DNA from 3 places in the Brevibacillus antibioticus genome. Region 1 is predicted to be linked to each of the others. Evidence: riboswitches for the same ligand, from Rfam matches in the RefSeq annotation. Region 1 holds a riboswitch; each other region holds the start of a gene.
What was found. Region 1 has a riboswitch for cyclic di-AMP ahead of E8L90_RS17935 (C40 family peptidase). Riboswitches for the same ligand answer to the same signal wherever they lie in the genome.
Positions count from the first base shown of each region.

Region 2: another riboswitch for cyclic di-AMP. It lies ahead of E8L90_RS21220 (quaternary amine ABC transporter ATP-binding protein); the one in region 1 lies ahead of E8L90_RS17935 (C40 family peptidase).
Region 3: another riboswitch for cyclic di-AMP. It lies ahead of E8L90_RS20000 (CAP domain-containing protein); the one in region 1 lies ahead of E8L90_RS17935 (C40 family peptidase).

Region 1 covers NZ_SZNK01000001.1:3,789,765-3,794,047, reverse strand. The annotation lists gene E8L90_RS17945 (sensor histidine kinase) at 1-1,095, opposite strand, end outside; gene E8L90_RS17940 (response regulator transcription factor) at 1,096-1,815, opposite strand; gene E8L90_RS17935 (C40 family peptidase) at 2,030-2,551, opposite strand; cyclic di-AMP (ydaO/yuaA leader) riboswitch at 2,556-2,695, opposite strand; gene E8L90_RS17930 (LiaF transmembrane domain-containing protein) at 3,014-3,415, shown strand; gene E8L90_RS17925 (PspA/IM30 family protein) at 3,500-4,195, shown strand.
Region 2 covers NZ_SZNK01000001.1:4,422,570-4,426,852, reverse strand. The annotation lists gene E8L90_RS21235 (ABC transporter permease) at 1-494, shown strand, start outside; gene E8L90_RS21230 (ABC transporter ATP-binding protein) at 491-1,546, shown strand; cyclic di-AMP (ydaO/yuaA leader) riboswitch at 1,717-1,863, shown strand; gene E8L90_RS21220 (quaternary amine ABC transporter ATP-binding protein) at 2,258-3,484, shown strand; gene E8L90_RS21215 (ABC transporter permease) at 3,468-4,283, shown strand, end outside.
Region 3 covers NZ_SZNK01000001.1:4,200,266-4,204,548, reverse strand. The annotation lists gene E8L90_RS20010 (sensor histidine kinase) at 13-1,104, shown strand; gene E8L90_RS20005 (hypothetical protein) at 1,205-1,852, shown strand; gene E8L90_RS20000 (CAP domain-containing protein) at 1,982-2,569, opposite strand; cyclic di-AMP (ydaO/yuaA leader) riboswitch at 2,577-2,734, opposite strand; gene E8L90_RS19995 (ABC transporter substrate-binding protein) at 3,143-4,147, shown strand.

The DNA.
Region 1 (4,283 bases):
AATGGCGTTGTTCATCAAGTTTTCCATGACACGGCGCAGCTTGGTCTCATCCGCTTCAATGTGTAGTTCATTGGAGATGCGCAGCTTCCATTGAAAGGTGAGGCCTGCCTCTTTGATTCTTGGCAAATAGTCCTCAATGATTCCTCTCAAGAAGCTTTTGACATGAATGCGGTTAATGTCGAGTCGAACTTCGGAGCTTTGGGTGGTGAAGTCCTGCAACTCATCCAGCAGCTTTTCTAAGTCCGTCGTTTTTAGCTCGATTTTGCCCATCTGTTTCTGTATTTTGGTCATATCCGCCACACGACCAGAGCCGATATATGACGCATACCCTTTGATCGTGGTAAGAGGTGTGCGGAAGTCGTGGGCGATTGAAGCAATCATTTCGGCCTGTCTTTCTTCCGCTAAACGAAGCTCATCAACCATATCCCCGAAATATCGAAAGAGTTGCCCAAACTCATCATGCGAGCGATACGTAAAAGTGACCAGCCGCTTCCCTTCCTGGATTTCTTGGGTGACGCGCGATAATTCGTTCACGGGTCGTAGTATCCAGCGAACGAACAAAGCGAGCAGAATCAATCCCACCAGACTAATGCTTCCGTAAATAAACAAAAGCATCATGGAAACCCCTGTTGTCGCCATCATGTCGTAATCATCTGTGTAGAAATAAACAACGATCTCCCCTACACGCGGTGGCTCCTGCTGAAAATGGTACTCAGCGACCACTTTGAGGTCACTTTGCTTGGCAGATTCGCCACGGCTTGATGAGGAGGGAGAAGGCATTTTCAAATTATAGGCGCGTGATGTTTTGCTGTAGATGGTGTTACCATTAGCATCCTTCACGACCATTCGGTACATCACGTCGTCTGGCAACTGCTTATCAAGCTCCAAGCGTTCGACTGGGTCCTTGAAATTACTGACGAGAAGCAGTTGATTGAGCATGACCTTCTCTGCGGCTTCCTTCTCAGCCTGGTACTGATTATGCCGATCATTTTTGAGTTGAGCGACAATAATGTCTTGAAAAACAAATTTAAACAACAAAATATTGAGTGTGAGCAAGGCAATGAAGGAGAGTAAAATTTTATTGCGTAAGCTCATTTAAAGCTTCTCCCCGATAAATACGTAGCCTGTCCCCCATTGTGTTTTGATGAACTGCCGTTCTGTTTCCAGCTTTTCACGGAGGTTTTTGATATGGACGGTCACTGTATTGAGCGAGCCATAACCATATCCCCAGACACGGTCATAAATTTGCTCTCTAGTAAAAACGATGCCCGCGTTTTCTGCGAGGAATGTGAGCAGTTGAAATTCTTTTGTAGAGAGCTCAATCTTTTGATTACATACATAAACGGAATACGTTTCTTTATGAATTTCCAGGTCCTTGAATTTCAAAACTGTAATTGGAGAAGAGGCTGTTTCCTTCTCAGGCTGCTCTTCGGTATGTTTGCGAATGCGCTCATAGCGACGAAGGTGGGCACGAATGCGAGCGAGCAGCTCTTCTGTATCAAAAGGCTTCGTGATGTAATCGTCTGCGCCGATTTCGAAGCCGACTACCTTATCTACCGCTTTTCCTTTTGCACTGAGAAACAGTATAGGCAAATCCCACTCACGGCGAATTTGAGAGCAGAGCTCGTAGCCACTCATGTTGGGCATCATAATATCCAAAAGGATCAGGTTGGGTCGCTCTCCTTGGCTGAGCAGGGAGAGTGCATCTTCTCCGCTCTCTGCGGAGGAAACGGTGAAGCCTTCGTTCTCCAAAATGTCTTCTAGCAGTTCAATAATTTCCAGATTGTCATCGACAATTAAAATGTGATCTTTCACCGGAACAACCCCCAGTTACTTCTATTAATAAGGAATACCATTCAAAGAATGGGTCTTGTCTATCATAACATGCTTTGACCTGGTCAGGGGAAGAAACCCCGTAAGTTATTAAGTTGTTCGAATATGTGAGGGTACCTCTTTAGACCAGGTACTAAATTTCGTCAGAAAAAGCCAGAGACGTTTTGTCCCTGGCTTTTATTATTTTGCCGAACGACTATTTTTGAGCTGGTTTTTCCGGCAACGATGCAGCTTGCACCGCTTTTTCCTTTTTCGGAATTTCTGCTTTCGCTAGAACAGGAACGCTCAGACGCTTGGCGCCTACATAACGCTTGCTCCAGTAGTATGGATCGTTCAACTTGGTGTTGACGACTCCACGACCAGATTCCGAGTGCACGAATGTGCCGTCTCCAATGTAGATACCCACGTGAGAAATGCTGTGACCGTTCGTATTGAAGAATACGAGATCGCCTGGCTGCAATTCTTTTCTGTCAACCTCTGTACCTAATTCGTACTGGGAAGCAGAATTGTGAGGTAGATCTACACCTAACGCATCAAATACGTAGCGCGTGAAACCGGAGCAGTCAAAGCCCTTTTTGGACGAGCCGGAAGATTTGTAAGGGGTACCGTACAAGTCGCTGACTACTTCACCCAGAGAATTCTCCTCAGCAGCCTGTGCAGCGCCTGCCCCCATAGCAAGCAATCCAGCCATAAATAAAGATAAAACCACCTTGCGCAAAAGAAACTGCTCCCTTCGTGAGCCTACGAGGTTAGCTGAAGGGTTCGGTCGAAAGGACGCCCTAGGCTGCTAGGAGTAGCAACCATTCACCCCAAAAACGTGGTTCCCCCGTTTCCGCCAAGCGGAATTCGGCTATTTTTCGATGTTTTTTTACACGCACTCTTACGAAGATTCTACGCCAGTCCTTTTTTTCCTTCTTTTTATCTGTTCGTTCACATATTCGTCACAAAGATACCGTCAAATGCTGTAACGTTTTCGTTCGATAGTGCAAGCCGCCTTTCGACGCGGCCTTGTTCTGGCTTGGGGGACAGCTTGTCCGATTAGGGCAGGAAATTCTCTCCGTCCGAGGACGGAGGGAAAAACCAACCGCACGCCCGTTATGGGAAGCCTATACCGGGGGCTACAATAAGGGCATAACGTTCCACAAGCACCACATGCAAAACGAATGGAGGTAAGCGAGTAATGAGCGAACGGTCTGGCAAAGTTCTACTCGGGCTGGTTCTGCTGCTAGTCGGTGGGGTGGTTCTTCTAGATCTGGTGGGTATCGATATCGGAGATTTGATCGGGTTCATCATTCCCGGCGTGATCATGTTATACGGTGCCAAAAAGATCATGGGACAAACCGGTTCACGTTTTTGGGGAATCCTAGTCTTCCTATTCGGGTTCCTGATGTTGATTGGCAAGCTTGACCTACTGTTTCACGCGCTTCTGGCCATTGGGGTGATTTATCTGGGATATCGCTTACTGCGTCCCAGCCAAGAACCAAAACAAGCGCCACCTGCTTGGGAGCGTGAATGGGCCCAAAAAGTATTAAAGGAAGATACGCTGGACACTTGGGAGAGAAACGTAACAAAACGGTCATAACCGTTTTAGCAGCCGCAATAACACTATGTCGCAAGAGTCTTTTGGATGAACAATATGATGTGATATGATGAGGAGGAAAAAATAATGAGTATCTTTAAACGTTTGCGTGACCTGACAGTAGCTTCGGTAAATGATGCATTGGATTCGATGGAAGATCCGGTAGTGATGCTGAATCAATATATGCGTGACATGGAAGTAGAAATCGGACAAGTTGAAGTAGCGGTTGCCCGTCAAGTTGCACTGGAAAAGAAATTCCGTCAGCAATTGGACGAAGCCAATGCTCTGATCGAAAAACGCGATCGTCAAGTCAAGCTCGCCTTGTCTGAGGGAGAAGACGAGTTGGCTCGTCGAGCACTCGCTGACAAGAAGCAATACGAAGGCCGTGCAGCGGAATATGAAACTCTCTACCTGTCAGCATCCGAGGCAGCTGCGCAAATGCGCGAGAAGCTGGCTGAGCTGAAGGAAGAGTTCTATAAAATGCGTGCGAAAAAGTTCACACTGATGGCACGTGCACAAGTAGCTCGTACACAAAAGCAAGTTAATCAGGCAGTTGTCGGTATCGGCAATCAGTCCGCAGGCCGTGGCTTCGCCCGCATGGAGGAAAAAGTCATGCGCATGGAAGCAGAAGCGCAAATGAGTGGACAATGGCGTCAAACGAACCGCGCTTGGGAGAACGCTTTGTCTGAACTGGAAAAGGATGATCTCGATGCAGAACTTGCCAGCATCAAAGCATCCATTAATGAAGTGAAATCACCGATAGCCAAACCAGTACAATCCTAATTCAACAGGAACTGGGGGATAAGGTGTAGAATAGATTGTGTCAATTCGGCAGCCTGTGTACATCAGGCTGCTTTTCCCCTAGGAGGTA
Region 2 (4,283 bases), 630 kb from region 1:
ATGCTTTGCCCGGTATGGTGCTTGGTCTGGCGATGATTTTAACGTGGATCGAGCCGATTCCTAGCTGGCAGCCAGGAATATATGGAACGGTTTGGCTCATTTTGATTGCGTATGTGACTCGCTTTTTGATCTTGCAAGTAAAAAGCAGTACGGTCTCCATTATGCAGGTGGGCAAGGAAGTAGAAGAAGCAGCACGGATCAACGGTGGTCGATTTTGGACGAGGTGGTCCCGGATATTGCTTCCGCTCTATGCACCGGGAATGGCAACAGGCTTGTTTCTGGTGTTCCTGACAGCTTTTACTGAATTGACAATATCATCGCTTCTGTGGTCATCCGGTTCGGAAACAATCGGTGTCGTTATTTTTAGCTTTGAGCAGGCGGGATCAACGACTCATAGCACGGCCCTTTCTTCGTTGATCGTAGTGGCCATCCTGCTGGCTTTGACAATGGGCGGTTTATGGAAACGATATTGGCAACGGAGGATACAGGGATGAACAGTGCAAGAGTGAAGGGCGTTTCCAAAAAATTCGGAGATGTGACGGCGCTCCACCATCTGGATCTACAAATTGGACAAGGGGAATTCGTTGCTTTGCTCGGGCCGAGCGGTTGCGGAAAAACGACACTGCTTAGGCTATTGGCGGGTTTTGAATCGCCTACCAGCGGAGAAATCTGGATCAATCAAGAGTGCGTAGCGGACCAGGCAAGAAGAAAGCCGCCAGAGGAGCGGCGGATTGGTATGGTGTTTCAGTCATTCGCACTTTGGCCGCATTTGACTGTCTATGAGAATGTCGTGTTTCCGTTGCAACATCAAAAGCACGTGCCTGCCGCTTACAAAGATAATCCAAAGGTACGGGTGGCCCAAATGCTGGAGATGGTCGGTCTTGGAGGAATGGAAGAGAGATTTCCCAATCAGCTCTCTGGTGGACAAAAGCAGCGCGTTGCTCTGGCGCGGGCCATCGTGTTTAACCCTACGCTGCTTCTGATGGACGAGCCATTGAGCAGTCTCGATGCAGAGCTGCGTATGCAAATGCGCAAGGAAATCCAATTTATTCACCGCGAGCTGGGGACTTCCATCGTCTACGTCACACACGATCAGTCAGAGGCACTGGCTATGGCGGATCAGATCGTCGTAATGAAAGGCGGCAGGGTGGAACAAGCAGGTAGCCCGCAGGATATATACTATTCGCCCCAATCGCCTTTTGTCGCCAAGTTTGTGGGACGGGCTAACTTCTTAAAAGGAAACTGGTCTTGCCCCAATACCTTTCTGTTGGAGAGACAAGGAGAGCCAGCGGTACCAATTGCTGTTTCCCGCGACTTTTCTTCCTTTCACGCTCAGCAAATATTGCCGGTTCGTCCCGATCAGTTGAAGCTCGCAGCGTGGCAGCAAGGAATGGAAGGCGTTATCGGAAAGGTATCTCATGTGCAATTTCAGGGGAGAGAACTGCTTTATTCCATCCGGGTCGGGGAGGATGACTGGGAGGTTGTCACGGACATCAGTCAGCGCTTTTCCTATGAGGAGCGTGTATGCGTAGAGGTTTGTGTATAGAAAGGGAAAGATAGCTAAGGGATTCTTCAATTGGATGAGCATGAACCATCTAAATCAATGCGACTCATTAAGAAAGGCGCTATTCAGTTTGATTCAACGAAAATGAACGTTCACAATAACTGGAAGCGAGCGTATAATCAAAGTCACAATCACGATCAAATAAGCAACAAAACACAATACGGCCTAGTTCCGAGATTCTCGGAAGCGGGGGAACCAATCTTTTGGGGTTAATCCTGAGTGATCAGGAGGGATGAGGAAAAGTCTTCTCTGCCATCCTACCCGTCAGCTAACCTCGTCGGTCAAAGCAGGGAAGGTCATGGATGGATAAAGTCTAGGCATATAATGCGCAACCAGGGGATTCCTTGGCGGGCGTGTGATAGGTCGATGCAGGCTTTTTCTTTGGGACCTTTGTTCTGGAGAAAAAGGATGGATCGGCCTATTTTTTATGGAAATACCGACGAGTAGCTTACGCGATACAGTCGTGAATGAAATGGTGTGGATCGCTGGGAGGAAAACGGTACGACATAAACCGCTGACAATCGAAATCAGGAAGACAGAGTACAGGGAGTCCTGAAAATGGGCGCCAGGTATTACGTAAGCCTGCGGATTTTCAACGCAAGTAAAAATCAAGCGTGCATGCTTGACTTTGCTTGCGTGTGGAAACTTCGCAGGCTTTTTGCATTTACGAAAAAACGAAGGATGAGGGATACCATGCCCAAAATGAAAGTCCATCAACTGACAAAAGTGTTCGGTAAGCAGCCTGAGCTGGCCTTGAAGCTGCTGGCGGAAGGACGTACGAAAGAACAAATTTACAAGCAAACGGGCCAGTCTATCGGGGTCAATCAGGTCAGCTTTGAAGTCGAGGAAGGTGAAATCTTCGTCATCATGGGCCTGTCCGGCAGCGGCAAATCAACCTTAATCAGACTGTGCAATCGATTGATTGACCCAACGAGCGGAAGCATCGAGATCGATGGGGAAGAAATTGTGGACATGAAGGCATCGGCTTTGCGCGAGGTGCGGAGGAAGAAGCTCGGGATGGTATTCCAAAATTTCGCCCTGTTTCCGCAGCGGACGGTTCGGGAAAACGTGGAGTTTGGTTTGGAGATTCAACAAGTACCACCAGGGCTCCGGCAAGAAAAAGCACGGGAAGCGCTCGCGCTCGTTGGACTAACCGAGTGGGAAAATGCGTACCCGGATCAATTGAGCGGAGGCATGCGCCAGCGAGTCGGATTGGCGCGGGCGTTGGCTAATAATCCAGATATTCTCTTGATGGACGAAGCGTTCAGTGCACTGGACCCGCTCATTCGAAAAGATATGCAGGATGAGCTGCTGGAGCTTCAGATGACGATGAAAAAGACGATCCTGTTTATTACACATGACTTGCACGAAGCGTTGCGGCTGGGCGACCGGATTGCCTTTATGAAAGACGGGCAGATCATTCAAATCGGCCGCCCAGAAGAAATCATGGCAGACCCAGCGGATGAATTCGTGCGGAAATTCGTGGAGGATGCCGACCTGTCCAGGGTGCTCGTTGCTGAAAATGTGATGAAACGGGCAGAAGCAATCACACCTGACAAAGGGGCGCGAGTGGCGCTACAACTCATGATGGATAACGGCGTGTCCAGCTTGTACGTCGTGGACAAAAAGCGCACACTGCTTGGCTTGATTACGGCGTATGACGTATCACTCGCGATCAGTACGGGAGATTCGCTGGAGACGATCATGAAAACCGACCTCCCTACCGTTTCACCTGACGCACGTCTGCACAGTTTGTTCCCGATGATGGCAGACCTGCACGTCCCGATTGCGGTAGTGGGCGAGCAGCAGCGTTTGTTGGGTGTCGTCGTAAAAGGAGCGGTGCTAGGTGGGCTGGTAGGAAAAGTAAATGTCCAAGAGCATCAGAGAACAGAGGTGATGAGTGATGGACGCCTTGCCTAAGCTGCCGATTGGCGAATGGATGGAAGGGTTCGTGGAGGTACTGGGCCATTACAAAGGGGTATTGTTTGATCCGGTGTCGATCGTCATTTCCACGATGGTGACTTACTGTTCCACGGTTTTGGCAGAGATACCTTCGCTGATTCTCATCTTGCTGCTGGGGGCCGCTACGTGGGTTTTTGCAGGGAGAGCGTCCATGGTCTTTACGGTTATCGGACTTTCTCTCATTCACAATTTGGGGTACTGGGATGAAACGATGGAGACATTGGGACTCGTCCTCACTTCCGCGATTATTTCGATCGCTATCGGGATTCCGGTGGGCATTCTTTGCGCGAGACACGATACGTTTCGTAATCTCGTCACGCCAGTACTGGATTTGATGCAGACGATGCCAGCGTTCGTTTATTTGATTCCCGCGATCTTTTTCTTCGGCTTGGGCGAGGTGCCGGGAGTCATTGCCTCCGTTATTTTTGCTTTGCCGCCAATCGTGCGTCTTACGAACTTAGGCATACGCCAGGTCCCAGCGGAAATGGAGGAAGCGGCGGACGCCTTTGGCGCAACTGGGTGGCAAAAGCTCGTGAAAGTACAACTGCCTTATGCGAAATCGACGATCTTGGCGGGCGTCAATCAGTGCATCATGCTCGCCCTGTCGATGGTGGTCATAGCGGCTATGATCGGGGCGAAAGGCTTGGGGGCGGACGTATATCGTGCTGTTTCGCAAGTGGATATAGGAAGAGGATTCGAGGCGGGACTATCTATCGTGATTATCGCTATCGTCTTGGATCGGCTTACTCAACATGCA
Region 3 (4,283 bases), 410 kb from region 1:
TTTATTTTTTCCATGGCGAAGGGGAGACATAGCTTTCGTTTCAAAATGCTTGGGCTTCTTGGGTTTGGCATGCTTCTGGCCGGTATCGTAACCTATCTGCTCTATAAAGTACTCCAGTTTTACTATCGGGTGGGGGTTAAGTACGAAGATCCGCTCGCCCAGGTTCGTTATTTCATCAGGGAGATGGGGGATATCAATTTCTTTTTGATTGTCTTTGCTCCCATTGCGATCTTGTTTTTCTATCTTCTAACCAAACGGTATGCTGGCTACTTTCGGGAGATTTCTACGGGCATTCATTATCTCGCGAGTGGAGACTTTACACGGCATGTCCATATTCCATCCAATGATGAGTTTGCAGAAATCGCCAAGGATATTAATACAGCAAGCGAAATGCTGCAAAAGGCGGTAGAAAGAGGAGATTTCGCCGAAAACAGCAAGGATCAGCTTGTTTTGAATCTGGCGCATGATTTGCGTACACCACTGACATCTGTTCTGGGTTATTTAGATTTAGTTTTACGAGACGAGCAGATGCCACAACAACAAATGCGGCATTATGCGACGATTGCTTTTACCAAGTCACAACGATTGGAAAAGCTGATCGATGAGCTCTTCGAAATTACGAGAATGAATTACGGCATGGTCAACATCGAGCAAAAGGTCATTGATTTGAGTGAATTGCTAGTCCAGTTAAATGAAGAGCTGTATCCTTCCTTTGAGAAAAATGAGCTCGTCGGGAGGTGTACGGTTGCTGCCCAATTAGTGATCGTGGGAGATGGGGAGCTGCTGGCACGCGTATTTGAGAACATCCTGACCAACGCGATACGCTACGGGGGCGATGGTCAATTTATCGATTTGAACGCTTATCATGAGGGCGATGAAGTGGTTGTACAAATCATGAATTACGGCGACCAGATACCTGAGGAGGCGCTGCCGCATATTTTTGAAATGTTTTTTACGGGTGACAAAGCGCGAACGCATCAAGGGGGAGGAACAGGACTCGGCCTGTTTATTGCTAAAAATATCGTCGAGAAGCATCGGGGAACGATTTCTGTCCAAAGTGATTTGATTCGAACATGCTTTGAGGTCAGGTTGCCGTGTGGATGAAATGATGCCAAAGAACAATTCTCATGGGTATCCAAATTTTGGTATGATATTCCTATAACTAAACCATATGCAAAAGATGAATAATTTTTGGGGGGTAGTTATGAATAAATACACATGGACATTGATAGGTGCGGTAATTGTTGCTGGAATATCATTGGCTACTTGGGCTGGGGCCATTAACCAAGGGGATAAGGAAGCGCTAAACGCATATGTAAAGATGGAACAGGCACGTAACCAAGGGAACAAACCCTTAAGCAAATGGAGTAGTAATGTAACCCTTTCGGATTTTTCAATTCAGGGAGCTGTTTTACCAGAAGCGGATAAAATACGTAAATACAACGATACGAATATGCAAGGACTACTATCTTCAACGGATGAAAAGCTTTCCTTCATTATGGAAGGGGATGAAGTAAAAGGTATAGTTTTAGCAACAGATACAGAGCCAATCATGGCTGGTGGTGAAAAAAGTGGCCCTGAGTTGTTTGACCTTTACAAGAACATGAAAAATACGCTCGGGGAAAATGTAAACATGAAGTACTTTAGTTATTCAGGTGGGTTTATTTTCGTTGCAACTGATAGGGAAGGTGAGGAAAGCTTGTGGCTCGATCGACGTGCTTCTACATCTTTAGAACTTCCTTCACACAAGCAACTCAAATCTGAAGAAGTTGTAGAAAAAATTCGAGAAGGTGCGGAATCGGTGGATGAAGAAAAGACAAACGAACTAGAAATGGGAAGTAAATCTGAATAAAGCGTATAAAGCTAGCTGTTGGCTTTTCACGGAGATTGATAGATGTTCAAAGGCCACTCCAGACAAGGCTGGGAAAAAACAAGAAAGCCGGGTCCCCGCTAGAGGACTCGGCATTTATATCCAATTTCTTTATCCGATGAATTCTTGTACCCAGTATCCATTCACAAAGCCTACACCGATTTTGGTGAAGGAAGGATTCATGATGTTTTGACGGTGTCCTTCACTGTTCATCCATTGGTTCATGACTTCCTCAGCGGTGCGTTGACCCATGGCGATGTTCTCACCCGCGGTCATAGAAGATACTCCGAATTGTTTCATCATGTCAAATGGAGAGCCATACGTAGGGCTTGTATGGTCAAAGTAGTTGTTGTTGGACATATCAGCCGCTTTTGCTTGTGCAACTTTGTTCAGGGAAGCATCCAGTTCCACTGGCTTCAGACCTGCTTTTGCACGCTCTTGGTTTACCAAATCGGTTACTTGCTTCCCAACAGAGGAAGCATCCACTTGTTGGTGAGCTTGTTTTACTGGCTGTTGAGCTGGCTGCTGTTGATTCGCTGGTGCTGCGTAAGGTGCTTGCATTTGCGGTTGGACAGGTTGCATATATGGTTGATACCCGTATTGCGGACATGTGGTAGCGGCAGAAGCTGTGTTAGAAAAGCCGGAGAGAACAAATCCCAATCCCAATGTCGCGATTGCAATAGTACCGAGGCGTTTCATATTCACATCGTCTCCTTTTTTTGGCCTACGAGGTTAGTTGACGGATTCGGATTGAGGAAACAACCCTACGCACTTTGGCGATTCACCCCATGCAGATCTCTCATCTGCAAGTAAAAAAGATCCCCCGCACTTCCATTCGAGAGGAAGTTTCGGCTGTTTTGTTTGGCATGACCTAGAATAACAGAGATTCACCGGTGAAAGAAACCCGTAAAATTTGGTAGGATTAATGAGGATATCTCTTGTTTTATTATTCGGGTTCAGAGACGTTAAAGATGAGTCAGAAAAAGGGATGCGCATATGATCGGCGGCTGCTCCGAATGCTTCCCGAGCTGATTCAGCATACCTCATAGACAGTGCAGGTGGATAGGGCCTCTTATGCGAGGCTCCTTTTTTTATTGTTTTTCGTTAGTCAGGAAGTGACGAGTTTGTATAAAGCTGGTCGTAGAGAATGTGTATTGAGCATGCAATCCAATTTGGGGTAAAATTTACTCAAGTAAAATGATAATGATTATCATTATAAATCGAAGGGTTGTTTTGTTACAAAGTATAAAACTTATTGGAGTGATTTTAATCATGGCAAGATCGGGATTTATGAAAACAGGATGGATATCGCTTATAACGGCAGCAATGATTACGGTGACAGGTTGCGGCTGGACAGGCGATCAAGCTGTGGCCACGGTGACTACCGATCAGCCTGCACAGGCAACGGCAGCGCCAAGCGAAGCTCCGCCTCGGACGGAAACGCGCGTCGTAACCGATGGCTTCGGAGAGGTAGAGATTCCGACAAATCCAAAGCGAATCTCAGCTCTTTATCGTGAAGATTATTTGGTTGCGCTTGGGGTAACGCCTATTGTGCAATATTATAACCCAATGTGGGGCAAGCAGGATTATTTGAAGCTGGAAGTGCCGTTGTTCGACGTGACCGGCAGCATCGAAGCCATGCTTGTGTCCGAGCCGGACTTGATCATTGGCGCCGGAGAGGTCGATGCAGCACAATACGCGCTCTATTCCAAGGTTGCGCCGACGTTCCGCTTGCCGGACGACGTACTTGCGGATTCGCGCAAAACATTGACCTTAATCGCCGAATTGCTTGGTCTCAGCGACAAGGCGGAGCAGGTGCTTGCCGATTACGAAGCCCGTATTGTCGATGTGAAGGCGAAGCTGAACGCGGCGATCGGCGATGAGAAGCTTGTTGTTCTGCGGATGAACGTCGTAGATAAATCGATTAATATTTTTGGCATTCATAACACGTTTGTCGGACAAATCTTGTATGAGGATCTTGGGCTGAAGGCGCCAGGGTTCGCCGAGGCGATGACGAAGGGCAATATCGTCTTGTCGAAGGAGGTCATTCCGGAGCTTGACGCGGACCATATTATTTTGCTTCCGTCCAACGGGACGTGGGAGGATGAGAGCAACATGAAAGCACTTGAGGAAATGAAGGCAGATCCGTTATGGCAGACCGTTCCTGCATTTAAGAACGGCCATGTATATCCCGTAGAGAGATCATATTGGCAGACGGGAGCCATTACGGCCAACGGGTTGAAGATGGATGATTTACTTCGATTACTGGCTTCTTAGCAGGAAATAAGAGTGATTACGTTCATTGGCGAGACTCATCGCCATAATTAAGAAAGAGCCACTTTTCAACGAAGGTTGATGGGTGGCTCGATTTGATTTACACTATATCCATTGAGAATGAATATCAATTAAAAGG